3 regions of the Neisseria dumasiana genome follow, and region 1 is predicted to be linked to each of the others. Evidence: predicted binding sites of a transcription regulator. Region 1 holds the regulator's gene; each other region holds the start of a gene.
What was found. The regulator FNR, encoded in region 1, switches genes on or off when oxygen is low (the NO sensors DNR and NnrR bind a similar motif). The targets are predictions, from matches to a motif close to TTGATNNNNATCAA.
Positions count from the first base shown of each region.

Region 2: the regulator FNR is predicted to act here: its motif matches at 1,832-1,845, upstream of pflB (formate C-acetyltransferase).
Region 3: the regulator FNR is predicted to act here: its motif matches at 2,113-2,126, upstream of LVJ88_RS10460 (cytochrome-c peroxidase).

Region 1 covers NZ_CP091509.1:644,262-652,421, reverse strand. Annotated here, with positions in the region: gene LVJ88_RS02960 (lysophospholipid acyltransferase family protein) at 1-334, opposite strand, end outside; gene LVJ88_RS02955 (GNAT family N-acetyltransferase) at 457-1,209, opposite strand; gene LVJ88_RS02950 (chloride channel protein) at 1,609-3,000, shown strand; gene argJ (bifunctional glutamate N-acetyltransferase/amino-acid acetyltransferase ArgJ) at 3,001-4,221, shown strand; gene fnr (fumarate/nitrate reduction transcriptional regulator Fnr) at 4,287-5,021, opposite strand; gene hemN (oxygen-independent coproporphyrinogen III oxidase) at 5,221-6,627, shown strand; gene LVJ88_RS02930 (DUF1289 domain-containing protein) at 6,897-7,142, shown strand; gene LVJ88_RS02925 (RluA family pseudouridine synthase) at 7,301-8,160, opposite strand, start outside.
Region 2 covers NZ_CP091509.1:2,151,630-2,159,789, forward strand. Annotated here, with positions in the region: gene LVJ88_RS10065 (FAD-binding oxidoreductase) at 249-1,622, shown strand; gene pflB (formate C-acetyltransferase) at 1,961-4,246, shown strand; gene pflA (pyruvate formate lyase 1-activating protein) at 4,396-5,199, shown strand; gene LVJ88_RS10080 (LrgB family protein) at 5,432-6,121, opposite strand; gene LVJ88_RS10085 (CidA/LrgA family protein) at 6,121-6,459, opposite strand; gene LVJ88_RS10090 (hypothetical protein) at 6,718-6,930, opposite strand; gene LVJ88_RS10095 (C40 family peptidase) at 6,942-7,526, opposite strand; gene LVJ88_RS10100 (ABC1 kinase family protein) at 7,716-8,160, shown strand, end outside.
Region 3 covers NZ_CP091509.1:2,238,982-2,247,141, reverse strand. Annotated here, with positions in the region: RNA gene ssrS (6S RNA) at 1-119, opposite strand, end outside; gene LVJ88_RS10475 (cell division protein ZapA) at 133-429, opposite strand; gene LVJ88_RS10470 (hypothetical protein) at 433-828, opposite strand; gene LVJ88_RS10465 (NAD(P)H-dependent glycerol-3-phosphate dehydrogenase) at 949-1,938, opposite strand; gene LVJ88_RS10460 (cytochrome-c peroxidase) at 2,235-3,392, shown strand; gene metK (methionine adenosyltransferase) at 3,471-4,640, opposite strand; gene LVJ88_RS10450 (lysophospholipid acyltransferase family protein) at 4,868-5,749, shown strand; gene rfaQ (putative lipopolysaccharide heptosyltransferase III) at 5,765-6,862, shown strand; gene LVJ88_RS10440 (GNAT family N-acetyltransferase) at 7,041-7,880, shown strand; gene LVJ88_RS12580 (hypothetical protein) at 7,899-8,030, shown strand.

The DNA.
Region 1 (8,160 bases):
TTTGCGCCTGTGTGGCGAGGTAGCCGACAACCGGCCATTTGGCCACATCGTCTTTAGCCACAAAACGGCCGGGGAAAGCAGCGTTAATGGCCATAATATCGAGCCATGAAATATGGTTGCAGATCATCATCTGCCCCTGCCCTTCTTTCGGCAGGTTGCCGTAGGTTTTGAGCTTCAGCCCGCAAGAGGCGAGCACGCGCAGCGACCACAATTGAATGGCGCGCAGTTTGCGTTGCTTGCTGTAAAAAGGAAACAGGAAAAACATTTCCAGCATGCCGTAAAGCAAACAGCCGGCTATGCAGAACAGTCGGAAAGCAGTGCGTAAGGTTTTCATATTATTGAAGTGTGTGTGCAATACATCAGCAGGCCGTCTGAATAAGAAGTTTTAGCGAAGCCTGCATCGTTCGCTTTAGCGAAACCCTCCAGCGGGTTTTCAGACGGCCTGATCGATTTATTTTAAAGTCGCGGGGCGAAGCGTTGGAGATAGCGGTCGTTTAAGCGGTTGATGTCCATCAGAATCAACACATCGGCACAGTTGAATGCTTCATCGACGCACGGCTCGCCGCAAAACCAGGCACCGGCGTTCAAATAGCCTTTAATCAACGACGGGCAAGGGGGATTTTCAACGGGATTCAGTTCGTCCCATTTGAGGGGATTGAGCGGACGCACGCACCATTGTGCAGGCGCCAAATGCTTTTCTTTTAAAGCGTGATACAGGCCGGCCGCTTCGTGGCCGCCGTCGACGGTGCTGATGCTGCCGCAGCCGATCATAAAACGCAGGTTTTCATCGCGCATGAATTTCACCAAACCCGACCACAAAAGCATAATCAAGCCGCCGTTGCGGTAATCGGGATGGATGCAGGCTCTGCCGAGTTCTACGGTTTGGGGCAGAATGTCTTTCAAAGGGGAAAGGTCGAATTCGTGCTCGCTGTACCACGAGCCTACGGCTCGGGCGCTTTCTTCGGTAATCAGGCGGTAGCAGCCGATGACTTCGCCGGTGGCATCGTCGAAAGCCAGCAAATGGTGGCAGTGTTCGTCGTATTCATCCACATCCAAACCGTTGCCGCTTTGAATGTCTGCACCCAATTCTTCGGCGAATACTTGGTAACGCAGGCGTTGCGCGGCTTCGATTTCTTGTTGGTTTTCCGCCAATCGCACGCTGAGGCCGATTTTGGGGCCGGTGGTGTTGAAACGGCTTTTATGGGGCATACAAGCTCTCATAGTCAGTAAGTAAGCCCGCTAGTATAGCAGAGTGTTTTTTACTTTTTCCATAAGCAATATCTTATGTTTATCTACGTCTTGGCCGGAACGGGGCCGTCTGAAAGCGCAATTTGCCGCATATTGCCTGAAAAGCGTTCCCATCCGCTCGGGCGAACACCGCAATCTGCAAGGCTGCAACATTCTTTGCGCCGTATTGCGGCAAACCTTTATACGGAGAAAAAATCTGCTCATAATAGCGGTTTGTCGGCACACCGCAAACATGATGATTCTGCAACACCTTGCCGATTCGACGAACGCAACGGCGCACCGCCATTTACCGGCAATCTGCCGAACATGTCTCCGAGGCCGTCTGAAACCGATTACTGCACATTACAGGTTGTCATTCCCATGAAATCCTCTTTTTCAACACATTACCGGATACTCAAGCGAAAAATCATCCACAAACTCAACCAAACCCAACGGCTGTCGCGCAAAACGCTGGCTTTTATGTTCCTGCTCGCCGGTGCCGCGCTGGTGGCTTTGGTGTCGCTGGCTTTTGCCAAAATGGCCGACTGGGCATTAGAAGAAAATGCGCGGCTGGTTAAAGAATACCCGTGGTTTGCGTGGGTAGCCCTGCCGCTCGGCCTGCCTTTGATTGTGTGGCTGACGCGCCGTTTCGCGCCCTATACCGCCGGCAGCGGCATCCCGCAGGTACTGGCTTCATTGTCGTTACCCTATGGCGCACAAAAAACCCGACTGATTTCGCTGTGGCAAACCATGCTGAAAATCCCGCTTACTTTCTTAGGTATGCTCGCGGGCGCGTCTATCGGGCGCGAAGGGCCTTCGGTGCAAGTTGGCGCCGCCGTGATGTCGGCTTGGGGCGCATGGTGTAAAAAACACAATATCGCCTTCAAAGGCATGCAGGAAAACGATTTGATTGCCGCAGGCGCGGCGGGCGGTTTGGCCGCCGCCTTTAATGCCCCGCTTGCCGGAGTGGTGTTTGCCATCGAAGAGCTGGGGCGCGGCATTCTGCTGCGCTGGGAACGGCAGATTTTCATCGGCGTCTTGGCAGCCGGTTTCATTCAAGTGGCCATTCAGGGCAACAACCCCTATTTTTCGGGCTTCCACGGCACCGAATTAGACGACATGCTGATGTGGGTGTTGCTCAGCGGGCTGGTTTGCGGCGTAGCAGGCGGCCTGTTCGCCCGTATGCTGTATAAAGGCGCGGCGGCCTTCTCTCCCGAAAAATACCGCGGCTGGATACGCCGCAACCCCATTATGCTGGCCGGCATTATCGGCATAGTGCTGGCTGCACTCGGCACGGTTTATCAAGGCCAAACATTCGGCACGGGCTATCACGAAGCTTCCGATGCCTTAAGACGCATGTACGACGCACCTTTCGGCGTTGCCCTTGCCAAATGGGCCGCCACCGTACTGTCTTATTGGGCAGGCATTCCCGGCGGCATCTTCACCCCTTCGCTCACCGTCGGCGCCATGATCGGCCAGCATCTTGCCGAATTTGCCGACCTACAAACCGGTGTCAACGTATTGGTATTGATCTGCATGACGGCGTTTTTGGCCGCCGCCACGCAATCCCCGCTCACCTCCAGCGTAGTGGTGATGGAAATGACGGGCGGACAGAATCTGTTGTTTTGGTTGTTGATTGGTGCTATTTTTGCATCTCAGGTGTCGCGCCAATTTTCACCCAAACCGTTTTACCATGCGGCAGGCGCACGTTTCCGGCAGCGTGTTCAGGAAGAATATGCCGCCAAACAGGCCGATATTAAGGAGAATCGATAAATGGCAGTAAACTTAAAAGAAAAATACGCGGCAGAATTGCTTACTGTTGACGGCGCACAGGTTTTTATCGGGCAAGCCGGCATTAAAAAAGCCGCCCACGACGACTTGACGCTGATTGTACTGAACCCCGACAACACCATCGGAGCAGTGTTCACCCAAAACCGCTTCTGCGCCGCCCCCGTGCATATTGCCCAAGAACATCTGACCAACGAAAACGGTATCCGCGCACTGGTAATCAATACCGGCAACGCCAATGCCGGCACAGGCATCAAAGGGCGTGAAGACGCCCTAACCGTGTGCCGTGCCGTCGCCAGAGAAATCGGCTGCGAGCCGGAACAAGTGCTGCCCTTCTCCACCGGCGTGATTCTCGAACCGCTGCCCACCGCTAAAATCGTTTCCGCACTGCCGAATTTAAAACCCGCACACTGGAATGATGCCGCCCGCGCCATCATGACCACCGACACCGTGCCCAAATCGGCCAGCCGCGAAAGCAGAATCGGCAACAACCACACCGTCCGCGCCACCGGCATTGCCAAAGGTGCGGGCATGATCTGCCCCAACATGGCCACCATGCTCGGCTTTATCGTGTGCGACGCCAACGTATCGCAACCCGTATTGCAAATGCTCACGCAGGAAATCGCCGACCTTTCTTTCAACGCCATCACCGTTGACGGCGACACCAGCACCAACGACAGCTTTGTAATAGCCGCCACAGGCAAATGCGGCCAAAACGAAATCGACAATATCGCCGATCCGCGCTACGACCAACTGAAAGAACTGCTCGGCGGTCTGGCACTCGAACTGGCCCAATCCATTGTCCGCGACGGCGAAGGTGCCACCAAATTTATCACCGTCAAAGTAGAAAACGCCGCCAGCCGTGAAGAAGCGCGCAAAGTCGCCTACGCTATCGCACATTCTCCTTTGGTAAAAACCGCGTTTTTCGCGTCCGACCCCAATCTCGGCCGTCTGCTTGCCGCTATCGGCTACTCGGGTTTGGAAAACTTCGACACCGACAAAGTACGCCTGTGGTTAGGCTCCGCTTTGGTTGCCGAACACGGCGGCAGAGCCGAGAGCTACACCGAAGAAGCCGGGCAAATGGTTATGAACCAAGATGAAATTACCGTGCGTGTCGATCTGCAACGCGGCGGCGAACAGGCCACGGTTTACACCTGCGACTTATCGCACGATTATGTGTCGATTAATGCCGACTACCGCAGCTAGATAAACCAAAGAGGCCGTCTGAAAGTTCAAAACTTCAGACGGCCTCTTTCAAACCTTATCCGGCATCACAAAGCATGGGCGCAACCCGACACCATTTTTTTCAAAGCATCAGGCTGCAGTATTTGAATATGCTTATGCTCCACCAAAATCAAACCTTCATGATGAAATTTCGATAAAGTGCGGCTTACCGTTTCCAACTTCAAACCCAGATAGCTGCCGATTTCCTCGCGCGACATACGCAAAATGAAATCGTTTGCCGCAAAGCCGCGCGAATAAAGGCGGTTGGACAAGTTCAATAAAAAAGCCGCCAAACGCTCTTCGGCACGCATATTGCCCAGCAACAGCATCACACCCTGATCACGCACGATTTCGCGGCTCATCAAACGGAAAAAATGGGTTTGCAGGCTGGGAATTTTCTGCCCCAATTCCTCCATATGCGAAAAAGGCAGTTCGCACACTTCGCTGTCTTCCAAAGCCACCGCATCGCAACTGTGCAGATGCGAACAGATACCGTCCATACCGATCAGCTCGCCCGACATAAAAAAGCCGGTTACCTGATCCCGTCCGTCTTGGCTGGCAATCGTGGTTTTAAAAAAACCCGTGCGTATCGCAAACAGAGAACTGAACGGTTCGCCTGCGCGAAACAGGCATTCGCCTTTTTTCAAACGCCGGCTCTGGCGGATAACCGCATCCAATTGCGCAAATTCCGTCGGCATCAAACCGACGGGAAGGCACAACTCTCGCAAAGAACATGTCGAACACAATGTTTTCATTTGGCTTGATGCATTATGTGTTGGCATACACGGTTAACCTTTTCAATTAAGCTGCCGGCAAACAAGCCGACTAAATGAGTATTGACTACCGTCAAGGTGTATTTATCATAGTGTAGGTATTCTACCAAAGTGCCCCTAATTTGCCTAATGATTAAAAAGGGCGTTATTCTTCCCGCAATTCGGCTTACCAAGGCCGGCGGGCAGACGTTTATAAAGCAAACTACACATGAAAATCATCAAGATAGCTACAAACACCGCACCCGATTTCGACCGCAATCTGATTGCTTCGCTTCCTTCCAGCGGCCCCCGCTACACCTCTTACCCCACCGCCGACCGTTTCACCGGCAGCTTTGATGCCGAAGCTTATATCGAGTCGCTGAACATGCGCAAAGTCGGCGCACTCAACAAACCTCTGTCGCTGTATATCCATATCCCCTTCTGCAATACCATCTGCTATTACTGCGGCTGCAATAAAATCATCACCAAAGACACATCGCGCGCCGACGCCTACATCGAATATCTCGAGAAAGAGCTGGCCTTGCTTGCCCCGCATCTGAACGGCCGCCACCCGCTGGTACAGCTGCACTTCGGCGGCGGCACGCCCACTTTTTTAAACGATGAACAACTTGAGCGTGTGTTCGGCCTGATACGCCGCTATTTCGATTTGCTGCCCAACGGCGAATACTCGATCGAAATCGACCCCCGCAAAGTCAGCCGCGATACCGTGCTGCATTTGGGCAAACTCGGCTTCAACCGCATGAGCGTCGGCATTCAGGACTTCGACCCCGTGGTACAGCAAGCCGTCAACCGCATACAAACTGTTGAAGAAACCCGCGAAGTTATCGAAGCGGCCCGCGAAGCAGGGTTCAAATCGGTGAGCGTGGATTTGATTTACGGCCTGCCCCATCAAACGCTCGAGAGCATCAAACCCACTCTCGACACGGTACTTTCTCTCGACCCCGACCGTTTGGCACTTTACCACTACGCCCATCTGCCCCATATTTTCAAACCCCAACGGCGTATCGACACGGCCGTTGTGCCCGGCAGCGAAGAAAAACTGGATATCCTGCAATACGCCGTACAAACCCTGACATCCCACGGTTATGTATTCATCGGCATGGATCACTTTGCCAAGCCAAACGACGAACTTTCAATCGCCCTGAAAGAAGGCTGGCTGCAACGTAATTTTCAAGGCTACTCTACCTATGCCGACTGCGATCTGATTGCCATCGGCGTTTCATCCATCGGTAAAATCGGCCACGCCTACATTCAAAACGAGCGCGACATCGACGCCTATTATGCCGCTTTGGATGAAGGCAGGCTGCCGGTCATGCGCGGCTACCGCCTAAACGGCGACGATATTCTGCGGCGCAGCATTATTCAGGATTTGATGTGCCGCTTTTCTCTCGAATTCCCAACCTACGAAAGTCTGTTCAATATTTCGTTTGCAGACTATTTCAGCCAAGAGCTGCAAGATTTGCAGGATTTGGCCGAACTCGGCCTGTTGCGCCTAAAACCCGGCGGGTTAACGGTAACGCCCAAAGGCAGATTCATTATCCGCAATATTGCCATGGTGTTTGACTACCATCTCCGCCACAAAGAAACCACGGCACAATACTCCAAAACCGTTTAAAGCAGGTTTAAACAGAAAGAATAAAAACGCAAAACCGGTCTTAAACGGCTTTTCAGACGGCCTCTTGCAATATCCCTGCAACCGGCCGTCTGAAAAACACTGATGCGGCAAACCGTTGAACATAGCGTATTTTTCAAGCAGAATGAAACCTTTGCAAAACTCTCGGATGCGGATGCAGTTCAAAGCATAGCAGCGCACAACACAGAAATGCGCCGCAGACGGAAGTTTTGCAAAGGTCTCAAAATGTTTCTTTTTTTTTGCCACTGTTTATGGAACAACTCGAGTTCTTTGCCATTCCCAGCCCCTGTATCGGCGTATGCGAAGCCAACAGCAAAGGCTATTGCAAAGGCTGCCTGCGCAGTCGGGAAGAGCGGCTCTATTGGCTTAATATGTCCGACGCACAAAAACACCAAGTCATGCGCCTGATTGCCATGCGCCGCAGCAAACTGCAAAAAGCCGCACGCGAAGGGCAAATCTCCACCGAATTACCCGACCAAATGGGATTTGATTTCTAATCAAATCGTTGCGGCAAATATGCTCCTACCCCGCTCACAACTAAACCGATTGCAAGCAGGCATGCTTTCCCATAACGAGTACCGCCCATTTCAACCAACATCACAACCGCTTTTCTAAGCAATGGATAAAAAAAGCGGAGCATATATGCCCCGCTTTTTTACTCTGCTTGCCGGCCGCCCTCCAGCATCAACACCATCTGCCGCAACTCCAAAGGCAGCTCGGCTTTCAAATGCAACGGCTCGCCCGTGAGCGGGTGCTGCAAATGCAACTCCGCCGCATGCAGAAACATCCGCTTCAAACCCAATTTGTGCAGCCGTTTGTTGGCCTGATAATCGCCATAGCGTTCGTCGCCCGCAATCGGGCAATGCTGCGACTGCATGTGCACGCGGATTTGATGAGTGCGGCCGGTTTTCAAGGTGGCTTCCACCAATGTTAAATGCGAAAGGCCGACCTGATGCAGCAGGCCGTCTGAAAAACGCTTCAATACACGGAACACCGTATGCGCATGCTGGCCGTTTTCACTCACGCGCACCATCTTTTCGCCTTGTGCGCCCGTGTATTTGAACAGTGGCAGTTTCACATTCAGCTTATCCTGCGCCAGCTTTCCTACGCCCAAAGCCAGATAAATTTTTTTCGGATGGTCGTTGCGGATGGCTTCGTGCAGCTTTACCAACGCGCTGCGCTTTTTCGCAATCATCAACAGCCCGCTGGTGTCTTTGTCCAAACGGTGCACCAGCTCCAGATAACGCGCTTCGGGTCGGGCGCGGCGCAATTGCTCGATCACGCCGAAACTTACCCCGCTGCCGCCGTGTACCGCCACGCCGCTGGGCTTGTTCACCACCAGCATCGCATCGTCTTCGTAAACAATTTCAAAATCACGCGCAGGCACCGGCATGTTTTCAGACGGCCTCTGCTTTTCGGCAATGCGCACCGGCGGAATACGCAAAACATCGCCCGCTTCTATACGGTCGGTAGGCTTGCAGCGTTTTTTGTTCAAGCGTACTTCGCCTGCGCGGA
Region 2 (8,160 bases), 1.2 Mb from region 1:
GAAAACAATCGGCAATCGTCGTACAATTTCCGTGTTTACCGCAAACAACCCTATTTTGATACAAACCGGCAAGCCGCAGGCAGTATGCGTAGTACGAAACGGCTCCCACAATCATTACTCTTTGAGCTAAGGCGCAGCAACGCCTTAGCGAGTTAAGTTGATTTGCGATAAAACTTAATCCGGGCGTTAACTTCATAATCTTTCGTTTATTATTCGATACATTTTTTCAGACGGCCTCTTTGCGTATTATGAATCCCCAAGCCATTAAACAAGCCTTTCAAGGCATACTTTCTCCCGCTGAAATTCTCGAAGACGGTTCGGCTTTGCTGACAGACCAACGCCGCCGTTATACCGGCTCTGCCGACCTTATCGTTCAACCCGCCGACGTTGCCGCTGTTCAGGCAGTGATGCGTTTTTGCTTTGAACACCGCATTCCGGTTACGCCCCAAGGAGGCAACACCGGCTTGTGCGGTGCGGCTGTTCCCTCCGGCGGCATATTGCTCAATCTCTCCAAGCTCAACCGCATACGCCATATTGAACCGGCAGATAATGCCATAACGGTAGATGCCGGTGCGGTTTTGCAATGCGTTCAAGAAGCTGCGGCCTCTGCCGGCAGGCTGTTTCCTTTGAGCCTTGCCAGCGAAGGGTCGTGCCAAATCGGCGGCAATATTGCCTGCAATGCGGGAGGGCTGAATGTGTTGCGCTACGGTGCCATGCGTGATTTGGTGCTGGGCTTGGAAGTGGTATTGCCTAACGGAGAACTTATCTCACATCTGCACCCTTTGCACAAAAATACCACCGGATATGATTTGCGCCATTTGTTTATCGGCAGCGAAGGGACTTTAGGCGTGATAACGGGTGCAACACTCAAACTGTTTGCCCGCCCCCAAACCGTTGAAACCGCTTGGGTGGGGGTCGATTCCATTAAACAAGCCGTTGCACTGCTTACCGCTGTTCAAGGCAAATTTGCCGAACGCTTAACCAGTTTTGAATTGGTGAGCGGTTATGCTTTAGAGTTGTCTTCAACATTCAGCCGCATCGGCAAGCCGGTAGAATCTGCGTGGCATGTGCTGTTGGAATTAACGGATTCCATTCAGCACGAAAGCCTTACCGATTTGCTGGCGGAATTTTTGATGGCCGAGGGGTATGAAAATGCAGTCATCGCCCACTCGGAAAGCGAACGCAATGAGCTTTGGACGCTGCGCGAGAATATTTCCGCATCACAGCGCAATCTGGGCACGAGTATCAAACACGACATCGCCGTGCCGATTGCACAGGTAGCCGATTTTGTGGAACGTTGTGCCCAAGCCCTTCAGACGGCCTTTAACGATATTCGGATTGTAGTGTTCGGGCATTTGGGCGACGGCAGCCTCCATTACAATACATTTCTGCCGCATGTTTTGGACAATCAAGTGTATGAGTATGAGGACAAAGTGAACACCATCGTGTATGAACATGTTTTGGCGTGCAACGGAACGATTGCCGCCGAACACGGCATCGGACAGGTAAAAAACCACTGGCTGCCAAGCGTGCGTACAGAAACCGAAATCGCCCTGATGCGTGCCATCAAAGCCCAGCTCGATCCTCACAACATCATGAATCCCGGCAAACTTTTGCCGTAATTTTATTTCAAATCAAGGCCGGATAGCTTTGATACACAAGCTATCCGGCCTTATTGGTTAATATATGGGCATTGTGCAACATGTAGTCAATCCACACCTGCAGACTTCCAACCTGAATCAAACGCACAGCATAGTTTTCTTATTTTACGCCTGCCGACTTTCTTTTTGTAGTTGGGAAACACATTATTTTAAAAACTACATTCTGTTTCCTGACCTATATCAATAAGTAATTTTATTCCATACAAATCAACATCCAAACTTCTTGAATAAGTGCTATTCTGCCCATAACCAACAAATATGCCTATTTCTTTTCTATTTGAAAATTAAGGAGTTTGAATATGACAGCCACCACACAAGAGCGCCCTGCCGCTTGGGCCGGTTTTCAATCGGGCGACTGGGAAAACAGCATTAATGTGCGCGATTTCATTCAGAAAAACTACACCCCTTATGAAGGCAAAGGCGATTTCTTAGCCCCTGCCACCGAAGCCACCACCAAACTGTGGGCAGAAGTGATGGAAGGCATCAAAGTAGAAAACCGCACCCATGCACCGTATAAAATCGATGCGCAAGTGGTTTCCGGCATTACCAGCCACGGCCCGGGCTACATCGACAAAGAGTTGGAAACCGTGGTCGGCCTGCAAACCGACGAGCCTTTAAAACGCTCCATCATGCCTTTCGGCGGCCTGAAAATGGTTCAAGATTCCTGCAAAATCTACGAAGTGGAACTGAACCCTACCGTTACCGAAATTTTCAGCAAATACCGCAAAACCCACAACCAAGGCGTGTTTGACGTTTATACGCCCGATATCCGCCGTTGTCGAAAATCAGGTGTGCTGACCGGCCTGCCCGATGCCTATGGCCGCGGCCGTATCATCGGCGACTACCGCCGCGTTGCCTTATACGGTATCGACCGTTTGATGGCCGATAAAGTTGACCAATTCAATTCGCTGCAACCTGATTTGGAAGCCGGTAAAAACTTAGAAGATGTAATCCGCCGCCGCGAAGAAATCAACGACCAATACAAAGCATTGGCTCAAATGAAAGAAATGGCCGCAAGCTACGGCTTCGATATTTCCGGCCCGGCCAAAAATGCCCGCGAAGCCGTTCAATGGACTTACTTTGCTTATCTGGCAGCCGTGAAATCGCAAAACGGTGCGGCCATGTCGTTCGGCCGTGTAGCCACTTTCTTGGATATTTTCATTGAGCGCGACCTGCAAAACGGTACGCTGACCGAAAGCGAAGCCCAAGAGTTGATCGACCATCTGGTGATGAAACTGCGTATGGTACGCTTCCTGCGTACGCCCGAATACGACCAATTGTTCTCAGGCGACCCGATTTGGGCAACCGAATCCATCGGCGGTATGGGTTTGGACGGCCGCACGCTGGTTACTAAAAACAGCTTCCGCTTCCTGCATACGCTGTACAACATGGGCCCGTCTCCGGAGCCGAATATTACCGTGTTGTGGTCTGAGCAATTGCCGGAAGGCTTCAAACATTTCTGTGCCAAAGTATCTATCGACACTTCGTCTATCCAATACGAAAACGACGATTTGATGCGCCCCGACTTCAACAGCGACGACTACGCCATTGCCTGCTGCGTCAGCCCGATGGTGGTAGGCAAACACATGCAGTTCTTCGGTGCGCGCGCCAACTTGGCCAAAACCTTGTTGTACGCAATCAACGGCGGTGTGGACGAGAAATCGAAAGACCAAGTAGGCCCGAAATCGGAGCCGATTTTGGACGAAGTGTTGGATTTCGACACCGTGATGGCCAAAATGGACAGCTTCATGGATTGGCTGGCAACCCAATATGTTACTGCGTTGAATATTATCCACTACATGCACGATAAATATTCATACGAGGCCGCATTGATGGCATTGCACGACCGCGACATCAAGCGCACCATGGCGTGCGGCATCGCCGGTTTGTCGGTAGCGGCCGACTCGTTATCAGCCATCAAATACGCCAAAGTGAAACCGATCCGCGATGAAGACAATATCGCCATCGACTTTGAAATCGAAGGCGAATACCCGCAATTCGGTAACAACGACGACCGTGTGGACGACATTGCCTGCGACTTGGTGGAACGCTTTATGAAAAAAGTGGCCACCCATCCGATGTACCGCAATGCGATTCCGACCCAATCCGTGCTGACCATCACTTCCAACGTGGTGTACGGCAAAAAAACCGGCAACACGCCCGACGGCCGCCGCGCAGGTGCTCCGTTCGGCCCGGGTGCCAACCCGATGCACGGCCGTGATGTGAACGGCGCAGTCGCTTCGTTGAGTTCGGTAGCGAAACTGCCGTTTGAATTTGCCAAAGACGGTATTTCCTACACCTTCTCGATTGTGCCGGGCGCATTGGGCAAAGACGAACAATCGCGCGAACGCAATCTGGCAGGTTTGATGGACGGCTATTTCCATCACGAAGCCGGCGAAATCGAAGGCGGCCAACACCTGAACGTGAACGTGCTCAACCGCGAAACTCTGATGGACGCGATGGAACATCCCGAGAAATATCCGCAGCTGACCATCCGCGTATCCGGCTACGCCGTCCGCTTCAACTCGCTGACCCGCGAGCAACAGCAAGACGTGATTACCCGCACCTTTACGGCAAACATGTAATCCGGTTCTGGGTTTACCGCAACAATGCCGGGTTCGCAGCCCGGCATTTTTTCAGACGGCTTCAAGCAGCATCAAGGCCGTCTGAAAAAACAACCGCCACCATATAGTAAATAAACTTGTATTTGCTAAAAAACCAACAAGGCAACCCTATGCAATACTACACCATCAAGGCCGAAGAAAATCCGCACCACGAAGGACACCGCGGCTACCACGGCACAGGCATTATCCATTCCATCGAATCCTGCGGCACCGTCGACGGCCCCGGCCTGCGTTTCGTGCTGTTTATGCAAGGCTGCCTGATGCGCTGCCTCTATTGCCATAACCGCGACACTTGGGACATGCATACCGATAAGGCGCAAGAGATGACGGTGGAACAGGTGATGAAGCAGGTATTGTCTTACCGCCATTACCTGAAGGCCACCGGCGGCGGCGTAACGGCTAGCGGCGGCGAACCGTTGCTGCAATACGAATTTATCCGCGACTGGTTCAAAGCCTGTTGGGAGCACAACATCCACACCTGCCTCGACACCAACGGATATGCGCTGCATTACGACGATATTCTCGACGATCTGCTCGACCACACTAATCTCGTAATGCTCGATTTAAAACAAATCGACCCCGAAATCCATCAGGTGCTGGTGGGCATTCCCAACACCAAAACGCTGAAATTCGCCCGCTATCTGGCCGAGCGCAACCAGCCTACGCGGGTGCGTTATGTGCTCGTGCCGGGTTATACCGACGACGACCGTTCCGCCCACCTGCTCGGCGAGTTTATCGGCAACATGGAAAATATCGAAACCGTGGAGCTGCTGCCCTATCACGAACTGGGCGCGCACAAATGGGAATTGTGCGGCGACGAATACAAACTTAAGGGAGTAAAGCCGCCGCCCAAAGAAACCGTGCTGCATATCAAAGAAATTCTCGAAGGCTACGGCAAGAACATTATTTATTAAGATGCCTTATATAAGGCCGTCTGAAAACGAGCTATGCGAGTTTCGCCAAAACGAGCTATGCGAGTTTCGCCAAAACGAGCTATGCGAGTTTCGCCAAAACGAGCTATGCGAGTTTCGCCAAAACGAGCTATGCGAGTTTCGCCAAAACGAGCTATGCGAGTTTCGCCAAAACGAGCTATGCGAGTTTCGCTCAAACCCTTTCAGACGGCCCTATCCGACCGCCCTACACACATCAAAGCAATATCGGAATCAAAACCGGCACCAGTGCAGCAGTCAGCACGCCGTTGAAAATCAAACCCAAACTGGCATAAGCCGCCAGTTTGCGGCTGCGTTCGAGCGAAGCGGCAATGCCCATCGCGTGTGAAGCCGCACCCATCGACATCCCTTGCGAAGTCGGCATGCGTATGGTGCTGACGCTCATCAGCCGGAAACCGATCATCTGCCCCATCATGCCTGCCAAAATCACCGTGGCGGCGGTAATGGCGGGAATACCGCCGATGGTGCGGGTAATCTCAATCGCAATCGGGTTGGTAACGGATTTTGCCGCCAGCGACAGCACCACTTCGTGCCCTGCCCCCATCCACTTGGCAATATACACGCCGGTCACAATGCCCGTTACGCTGCCCGCGGCTTGCGACACCACAATCGGCAACCATTGGCTGCTGATTTTCTTCCAGTTGATATACAGCGGCACCGCCAGCGACACCACCGCCGGTTTCAGCCAAAAATCAATAAACTCGGCTGCATCGTGATAGGTGGCGTAATCGATATCGAACGTTTTCAGATAAGTAATCACCACAATCGTGCTCAACACCACCGGATTGCACAAAAAACTGCCGGTTCGCGCACGCAGCACGTTGGCAATCCAATACACCGTTACCGTGATAAAGAGCATTAAAACGGGATGCGACAACATTTCCATTACCAAAACCTCCGCATCAGTTCGTGCACTTTGCCGGTAACGAACATCACCAAAAATGTGCTGACCACGGTGGCGGTAACGATGGAGAGCAAATCGCGGCCGACGAGATCAAGATAACTCATCACCGCCACGCAAGGCGGCACGAGAAACAGCGAAAGATTGCCCATCAGCACATCAACCATCTGCTGCAACCAAGATGTTTTCACCCAGCCGATATGCAGCGCGCCAAACAGCAAACCCATACCGATAATGCTGCCGGGCAGCTTGATACCGCTGAAATAAATAATGGCTTCGCCTAAAGCCAAAAAGCCGAAAATAATGCTCAACGCTCTGATCATGATATGTGTGTTCTCCTGAAAATCCCCTGTATGGTTCCGTGTAACGCGACTTGAAGATGAGGCCGTCTGAAACCGATTGCACAAACGCAAACGAAAAGCCCCGCCCGTTTGTTAAGTTGTTAATCTGTGTAAATCATAACCCTACGCAGGCCGTCTGAAAAGGCAAAACGGCCGAAAATGCAAAAGAAAAACGGAATCTGACTAAGATTCCGTATTCATCGAAACAATCATTGCGCGCTTGCGGTTTAACATGCGCTTTTATTTGTAGGGGTTTTCCACCCCGTCTATCAAACGGTGCAGATATTCACGCAACTGCGCTTCGCCGCACCCCATCAGCAGCGCATCTTCAAACGCATCTTGTGCCGTTTGAAAAAGCTCGGTCATGTTTTCCGTCATCACCTTGATTTTTTCGGTGCACGAAACGATTTCGCCGTCGTCGCTATACCATTTCGGCATTTCGGGCATACTCATGGCGGCTCACCTCAATTCAAAAAGCGTGAAGGATCGTTTTTCTTTACCCTGCGGCCGAAGGCATATTTCGAGTTCCAATATTTATTGCTCAAGCTGGTGATTTCAATGCGCTTACCCGAGCGCGGCGCATGGATAAAGCGGTTGTTGCCGATATACAGCCCCACATGCGAAATACGCCCGCCGCCCATGGTTCGGAAAAACACCATATCGCCCGGCTGGAGATTGGAGCGGCTCACATGTTCGCCCATTCTCGCCTGCTCTGCCGAAGTGCGCGGCAGGCTGATCTGCATACTGCGTTTGAAAATATGCTGCATAAAACCGCTGCAATCAAAACCGGTGCTGGCCGAAGTGCCGCCGTAGCGGTAAGCCACCCCCAGCAAACCCATGGCACTGCCGATTAAATCGTCGGCATCGCGGCGGGTAATGGGCACGCTTTTTTCATCGTTCACCACTTCAACCGCTTTATACTGCGAATTTTGCTGGCCTTGCAGGCGCAGCAGGCTCTCAATTTCATCGGCTTGCGCCGCACCCATGCCCGACAGCATCAGGCAAACGGTGGCAAAAACTGCGCTACACCATTGTTTCCATTGGTTCATTTATTCATTATTCCGTAAATTTCTTTTCAGACGGCCTGAGGCATCTTTATATGTTATTCTGTGTATAGCAGTTTGACGATCAACTTCTGCATCGTCATACTCGCTGTCGAAGCATAACGGAATGTACATCAATTTTTCGTGAAAATAACTATAGATTCTGAAATCAGCCGCTAAGATACAGCAAAAGCCATGATGATTCCAACTTTACTTGCCATGCGCGATTTCTCCCGTATGCGCGAGATTATCGCCATTCTGACCAAATACGGTTTGGGCGAATTTGTTCAGCGCATCAAACTCTCTTCACAAAGCAGCCACGAAGGCGAATCCGCGCCCGAAAGCCGCTACATGAGCACGCCGCGCCGGTTTCGCATGGCGTTTGAAGAGTTGGGGCCGACTTTCGTCAAACTCGGCCAAGTGCTGTCGACCCGCGTCGATATTTTCAGCGCCGAATGGATTGAAGAATTCGAGCGGCTGCAAAGCAATGTCGCACCGATTCCCACCGCCGATATCCGCACGCTGATCGAATCGCACTTGGGGCAGCCTGCCGAACAGGTATTCCGGCACATCGACCCCCAACCCATCGGCAGCGCATCGATTGCGCAAGTCCACCGTGCCGAGCTGACCAACGGCGAAA
Region 3 (8,160 bases), 1.1 Mb from region 1:
ACCACGGGCAGTTTCGGGTGCATCTGTAAAGACGCTCGCGCCCACTGCATCTCCCGGCAACCTAAAGCGAACGTATTGGTTCAAAGGAATGTATGCCTTCGCGAACACCGCAGGGAAAAAGCTTTCGGCTTGCTATGCCGTTTTGGATAAAACTTTATCGCAAGCATTAATCATGTCTGTTATTTTACGCTCAAAATCGCCGATTGCCAAATCATCTTTCATCGACATTTTTAGGAGGTCGTGAACGACGTTGAGTGCGGCCATGATGACGATTTTGTCGGTTTCGACGATGCGGCCGTTTTGTTTGATGGTGTCAAACTTTTGGTTGAGCATGTTAACGGCTTGGAGAAGGGTGTTTTTTTCTTCTGAAGGGGTGCCGATGGTAAATGAGCGACCCATGATTTCTAGGCTGACTTGTTCGATACTCATTGTTTAGCATCCTTCTTGTTGGGTGGCTTCGGGTTGCTGAGGCAGGCGCGACAACAGTTTGCGCAGATGTTCTGCGTTGGCGTTTAGTGCATCTCGGTATTTTTGGTTTTCGGCGGTCAATTCGTCGATTTTGTTTTGCATTTCATCGGTAACGGTTTGAATGCGGTTCTGCATTTCGTTTTTGAGGTTGCTCATTTGTACCATGAGAGCTTCGCTCAATTCGTCGACAGCTGCCTGATGTTCGTTTTTTTGCTGTTCTTGTGCCATTTGGTGCTGGGTAATTTCGCTTTTCAGGCGGGCGATTTCTTCTTGATGGCGTTTGTTTTCGCCCAGCTGGGTTTCGAATTTCTGTACCAGCTGGTAAACATTGATTTCGAGTTTTTCCAGAGATTGATTCATGTTGTGTACCGCTCGGTTGATATGGGGGCAAGCATAGTAGGGATGGATGGGGCTGTCAAATAAGGCCGTCTGAACGTGATGTTTTTCAGACGGCCTGATATGTGACGGGTAAGTAAAGGGTTATTCGAAGCGGGTTTCGCGTTCCATTAACCGTTCGACAACTTGGCGGGCATTGAGTTCTTTTCGGAGCAGCTGGAGCAGGGTGTGGGTAATCGGCATGTCGATTTGGTATTTGCAGGCGGTGTTGAATACTTCTTCAATGGTGCTGACGCCCTCGGATACATGGCCGATTTCTTTTAATACTTGGTGGAGTTCTTTGCCTTCTGCCAAGCCTAAGCCGACTCGGCGGTTGCGTGAAAGTGCTCCGGTGCAGGTAAGAATCAGGTCGCCGATGCCGGCCAGCCCCATCATGGTTTTGGGTTGTGCGCCCATGGCGACGGCAAGGCGGGTGATTTCGGCGAGACCGCGTGTGACGAGGGCGGCGCGGGCGTTGAGTCCGTATTCGAGGCCGTCTGAAATGCCGGTGGCGATGGCCATGATGTTTTTAACGGCACCGCCTACGGCTACGCCGATGATGTCTTCACTGCCGTAAAGGCGCAATACGTTGCTGTTCAGACGGCCTATCAGTTCCTCTGTCCATTCTTTGTTTTCCGAAGCCAACACAACGGCACAAGGCAGTTGTTTGGCCAATTCTTGGGCAAAGCTTGGGCCGGATAAGACGCCGATTTTGGTGTTGTCGGGTACGACTTCTTTAACGACTTGGAAGGTGAGCAGGCCGGTGTCTTGTTCGAAGCCTTTGCAGGCTGTAAGGATGGGCAGGTGTCCGGCGTTGTGTTCGACTAAAAGTTTGACGCTGTCGCGCAACCCTGCAACGGAGGTAACGATTAATACCAGTTCGGTGTTTTTCAGGGCTTCTTGTAAGTCGGTATGGACGCTGAGGGTGTCGGGAAAGGAAAAGCCCGGAAGGTAGCGTTTGTTTTCTTGGTCTTGCCGAAGGGTTTGCATGTGTTCGGCATTGCGCGACCATAACGAAATACGGTGGCCGTGTTGTGCGAAATGTAGGGCAAGCGCGGTTCCCCAAGAGCCTGCGCCTATAACGGTGATATTCATATTGGTATTCTCATTGTTGGAATGGGCTAACTTTAAAACAATCACCGTAGGGGTGCAAGTTTGGTAAAACAGCAATGGCGGGCGGACGGGTAAATGGAAGACGGTATGAATCGACGGCAGCCGTTTTAATAATGGCTATTGGCATGATTTGTAATTTTTATAGATTGCAAAACATTGATTTTAAGCAAATCAAGAAAAAAGATGATGTTTATACTGAAAATGTTTGTAAGGATTTTGTTGTTTAACCGTCTTGGTCAATACCGATATCAAATAACCATAAATATTAAGGAACCACCATGAAAAATGTTTTGAATAAGGGCAGTGTTGCCCTTACTGTATTGTTGGCTCTTTCTGCTTGCGGTGAAAAAGAAAAACCTGCGCAAACCGAAGCGGCTTCCGCGCCTGCTGTTGCTGCCTCTGCGGCCTCTCAAGCGGCTGTGGACAACAGTAATGCTTCGCCCGAAGACAAAGAGTTGTTGAAACAGGCTCAAACATTGTTCCAGCCGCTGCCCGATGAGGTTGAAATGCAGAAAGCCCATCCTATTACGCCTGCACAGGTTAAGCTGGGTCATCAGTTGTGGTATGAGCCGCGTTTGTCGAAGGGTAATACGGTAAGCTGTAATTCTTGCCACAGCCTTGCCACCGCCGGTGTGGACAATCTGCCGACCAGCCCGGGGCACAAGGGTACTTTCGGCGAGCGTAACTCTCCGACCGCGTTGAATGCGGCCTTGCTGGGCAGCCAGTTCTGGGACGGGCGCGCGGCAACGGTGGAAGAGCAGGCCGGTGGCCCGCTGTTGAATCCGGTGGAAATGGCCAATACCGACCAAGCATCGGTTGAGAAAAAAATCGCAGGCATTCCCGAATATCAGGCTTTGTTTAAAGAGGCGTTTCCTGAAAAAGGCGGTGCGGTTTCTTTTGAAAACATTACCCATGCGATTGCGGCATTCGAGCGCACTTTGCTCACGCCGACGAAGTGGGACGATTATTTGAAAGGCAATATCAATGCCTTGAATGAAACCGAACGCCAAGGTGTACGTTCGTTTATCAACAACGGCTGTATCGCCTGCCACAAAGGGGTAACGCTGGGCGGAGATTCTTTCCAGAAATTCGGTTTGGTCAAAGGCCCTTATTGGCAGTTTACCGGCAGCAAAAAACATGACGAAGGCCGCTTTGAGGTGACTAAAGCGGAAAGCGATAAGTTTGTGTTCCGCGTGCCGGGTTTGCGTAACGTGAGCCGCACTTATCCTTATTTCCATGACGGCAGCGTGTGGGAGTTGGATAAAGCGGTGAGCATTATGGGCGAAGCCCAATTGGGTAGAGAACTGCCGAAAGAAGAGGTAGAAAAAATCGTAGCGTTTTTGAATACCTTGTCGGGTTCCGTGCCTGAATCTGCGCGTACTGTTCCGGAGTTGCCGGTGTATTCGGAGAAGGAAAGCCGTCCGAACAATAATTAAGAATGTAGTGTCTGAATAAACTTGAGGCCGTCTGAAAACGAATGTTCAGACGGCCTCAAGTTATTCGGCTCGGCAGGATTACAAACCTGCGGCCGCTTTTAATGCCGGCACTTTGTCGGTGCGCTCCCAAGTAAACTCGGGTTCTTCGCGGCCGAAGTGGCCGTAGGCGGCGGTTTTGCTGTAAATCGGGCGTTGCAGGTCGAGCATCTGCACAATGCCTTTCGGGCGCAGGTCGAAATGTTCGCGTACCAATTTAATCAGTTCTTCTTCGTTCAATTTGCCCGTGCCGAAGGTGTCGATGGAAATCGAGGTCGGTTCTGCAATGCCGATGGCGTAGGAAACCTGCACTTGGCATTGGGTGGCCAAGCCTGCGGCAACGATGTTTTTGGCCACATAGCGGCAGGCATAAGCGGCGGAGCGGTCGACTTTGGTGGGGTCTTTGCCGGAGAATGCACCGCCGCCGTGGGGGGCTGCGCCGCCGTAGGTATCGACGATGATTTTACGGCCGGTTAAGCCGCAGTCACCTTGCGGGCCGCCGATCACGAAACGGCCGGTGGGGTTGATCAGATATTTGGTGTCTTCCGTGAGCATGTTTTTCGGCAGCACGGGTTTGATGATGTGTTCGATCACGGCTTGGCGCAGCTCTTCATGCTCGATTTCCGGGTCGTGTTGTGTGGACAATACCACGGTGTCGATGCGTTTGACTTTGCCGGTTTCGGCATCGTAAACGGCGGTAATTTGGGCTTTGGCATCGGGGCGCAGCCACGGCAGGCGGCCGTCGCGGCGCACTTCGCTTTGGCGTTGCATCAGGCGGTGGCTGTAATAAATGGCAAACGGCATCAGCGTGGGGGTTTCGTCGCAAGCGTAGCCGAACATCAGGCCTTGGTCGCCCGCGCCTTGGTTTAAGTCCAAGCCTTCGCCTTCGTTCACGCCTTGGGCGATGTCGGGAGACTGTTGGTCGTAGCACATCATGACCGCGCAGCCGTTGGCGTCAAAGCCCAGCTCGGAAGAATTGTAGCCGATGCGTTTAATGGTTTCGCGCGCCACTTTGATGTAATCGACATGGGCGGTGGTGGTTACTTCGCCGGCAAGCACGCACAAGCCGGTGTTGACCAGAGTTTCGGCAGCCACGCGGGCTGTCGGGTCTTGCGCCAAGATGGCATCGAGAATGGCATCGGAAATCTGGTCGGCCACTTTATCGGGATGGCCTTCCGATACCGATTCGGAAGTGAATAAATATTCGCTCATGGGGGAATGCTTTCTTAAATAACGAAGCCGCAGGCCAAAAGGATGCGGCGGATAGAAAATAAACGCTGGGATTATAGCAGAGAACGCCGTTTTGGGGCGGGGCATGCCGTCTGAAAAAAGCGGAATCAAAGCGGTGCAGGGGCGGAAGCTTTTTGTTTGAAGAGTGGTTTGGCCGTGCCTTTTTTCTATTACAATAGCAGCATTTTTCTACCACCTTTTTTATGTTCATGCAGAAACTGATTGCTTTGATTTTCCGCCTGTTTGCTGCGTTGCCTTTGCCGTTGCTGCATGTTGTCGGCCGCGTGGCGGGCGGATTGGCGTTCCGTGTTTCGGCTTCGAACCGGGAACGCATCCGCAAGCATTTGGAGATTGCCGGCATCCGTTCAGACGACCGAATGGTAAAAGCGGTGTTGCAGGAAACCGCCAAGGGCGGTTTGGAGCTGCCGGTGGCTTTTTTCAGACGGCCTGAAGAAGTGGCGGCGTTGTTTAAAGAAGTACACGGCTGGGAACATATTCAGACGGCCTTAGACAACGGCGAAGGGTTGTTGTTGATTACACCGCATATCGGCAGCTACGATATTGCCGGCCGCTACATCAGCCACCGCTTGCCGTTCCCGCTTACGGCCATGTACAAACCGCCGAAAATCAAAGCGTTCGACGAAGTGATGCAGGCAGGCAGGGTGCGTGACAAAGGCCGCACCGCGCCGGCGAATATTCAAGGTGTCAAGCAGATTATCAAAGCTCTGCGGGCCGGCGAAGCAACGATTGTGCTGCCCGATCATGTACCCGACCCGCAGGAAGGCGGAGAGGGCGTGTGGGCCGGTTTTTTCGGCAAGCCTGCTTATACCATGACCTTGGCCGCCAAATTGGCGCAGATCAAGGGCGTGAAGGCATTGTTTTTCTGCGGCGAGCGTTTGCCCGAAGGACAAGGATTCGTGCTGCACATCGAACCGCTGCAAGGCGGCTTGACCGGCGATAAACAGCACGATGCGGCGGTCATCAATCAAAATGTCGAAAATTGGATCCGCCGGTTTCCCGAACAATATCTTTTCGCCTACAACCGTTACAAACATCCGGCAGGCGCACCGCCGCCGCCTGATGCCGTCTGAAAAAGGCTTGTCAACATGAGTTCTCACTACGAGCATGCGCCTAAAAGCGTTTTGGTTATTAAATTGCGACATCACGGCGATGTGCTGCTGACCACGCCTGTTGTCGATAAAATCAAACAGGCTTATCCCGATTGCGCCGTCGATATGCTGGTGTATCGCGAAACGGCGGATATTTTGCGCGACAACAGCCAGATACGCCGTATTTTTACGATTGACCGCCAATGGAAAAAGCAGGGGGTGCGGCAGCAGCTTGCCCATGAAACGGCACTCTTTTCCGATTTGAAAGCACAAGGTTACGACTGGGTGTTCAACCTTTCCGACCAATGGCGCGCGGCAGCGGTGGCCAAGTTGTGCGGCAAACGCAGCGCGAGCCTGCGGTACGGCAAGCGCGATAATGCGCTGTGGCGGTTTTGCCATAACGAATTGAGCGAAGATCTCGGCCATGAGCACCATATTGTCGAAAACCATTTGGCGGTGCTGCGCCCGTTGTGGCGGCTCGATAACGCTTACCGGCCTAAAGTGCGCATGGAGATTGATGCCCTTACCCGCGAATCGCTGCATGCCAAGTTAACGGAACGCGGCTGGCAGGGAGAGGCTTATGTGTTGATGCACCCCGGTTCGCGCTGGCAGTTTAAATGTTGGGATAACGGTAAATATGCCGAACTGCTGCAACGCCTGCTCGACAGCGGCCGCAATATCGTATTAACTGCAGCTCCCGATTCTCAAGAGCAAGCCATGTTGGCAGACATTACAGGCCGTCTGAATATTCCCGAAGGGGTAAAAGTATGGCAGCTGTCGGGATGCCTGAACTTGCGCGAGCTGGCCGCCGCCATTCACGGCGCGCAACTGTTTATTGGAGTGGATTCCGTTCCCATGCACATGGCTGCTGCGCTCGACAAACCGCAAGTAGCCTTGTTCGGGCCGAGCTGGGTCAGCCGCTGGCGGCCCTATTCCGACAAAGCAACGGTCGTGTGGGCGGGAGATTTCGGCGAGCTGCCCCATCCGGACAGTATCAATACAGACGATCCGACCCTCATGTTGGAAGCGATACCTGTAGATGCGGTATGGCGGGCGGTGCAGGAAAAGCTGGCAGAAGCAGGTGAGGCCGTCTGAAAACAGCGTGCGGCGGCAGCCTCCTTTCACGCACCATTTTATTCCGTCCGACGGGCTGATGCTTTAGATTGATACCGCACTACGGTATAATCGTCGCCACAAAGAAGAGAATTATCCGGTATTGCGCCATTTTGTTTTATTCCGCGCCGAACAACAATATAGTTAAAGCGAGCCGCCCATGTTAGTTTGCAATCCCTATGAAATCATCATTCACGGCACCACCAGCAACGGAAAAGTGTTCCGTCCGAGCGATTGGGCTGAGCGGCTGTGCGGTATCTTATCTTCTTTTGATAAGGGCAACCGGCTGTCTTATCACGAGTGGGTACATCCGATATTGGTCGATAAAATCCGCTGCGTGGCGGTAGATAAAAAGCTCGAAGAAATCAACCCCTCGATGTTCCGCTTTTTGATGGATTTTGCCGCCGACAACGATTTGCGTGTAATGGATTGCCAATCGTTAATAGATGAGCAGGCGGCGGCTAAAGAAACGGCGGCGCAAACACCGCCGGTAGCGGCGGTGGCGGGCGGAGCGGCCGTGCAAGAGGCCGTTGCGGAGCAGCAAAAGGCAGAAACCGTACAGAGCGTGTTGCGTGAAATCGGCGAAGAAGAAACTGCCGTGGCTTTTGCCGCATTAAGCATTTTGCGCACCACGCTGAACGATGTATCCCGCTTTGTCGAGCAGGTTAACACCCACCAACGTCCGCAAGGCTACCGGTTGTTGGGTATTTTTGAAGAAGGCAAAACCAATGCCGTGGCCGTATGCGGTTTCCGCGAGCAAACCAATCTCGCCAGCGGCCGCCATATCCATATCGACGATGTGGTAACGATTCCGCAAGGACGCAGCAAAGGCTATGCCGCGCGCTTGCTGGCCGAAGTTCAAAAAATTGCCGAAGAATCCGGCATCCGTAAAATTCATGTCCAATCCGATGTAGGCAGCGAGCGCACACCCGCCCACCGTTTGTATTTTGAAAGCGGGTTTGAAATCGACGCGTTCCATTTTGTCTGTAAAGTAGATTGACGGTTTGAGGAGGTAATCATGAAAGTATGGTATGGGGCAATATTGGCGGTGTTGTTGGCTTCGTGCGCACAATCCGGCTCCGGTTCACGGCAGATATACGGAGAAGTGAAAGGCGGCGTGGAAACGTCGCACACCCGTATCGGCCGTTAATGCGTATGTCCAACATATATTGAACATATATTGATTAGAGGCCGTCTGAAAAGGTTTTCAGACGGCTTTTATTATTAAATTTGAGTTAATAGACTGTATCCGGTGCCTGTAAAGGTTTTGTTTGTTGGCA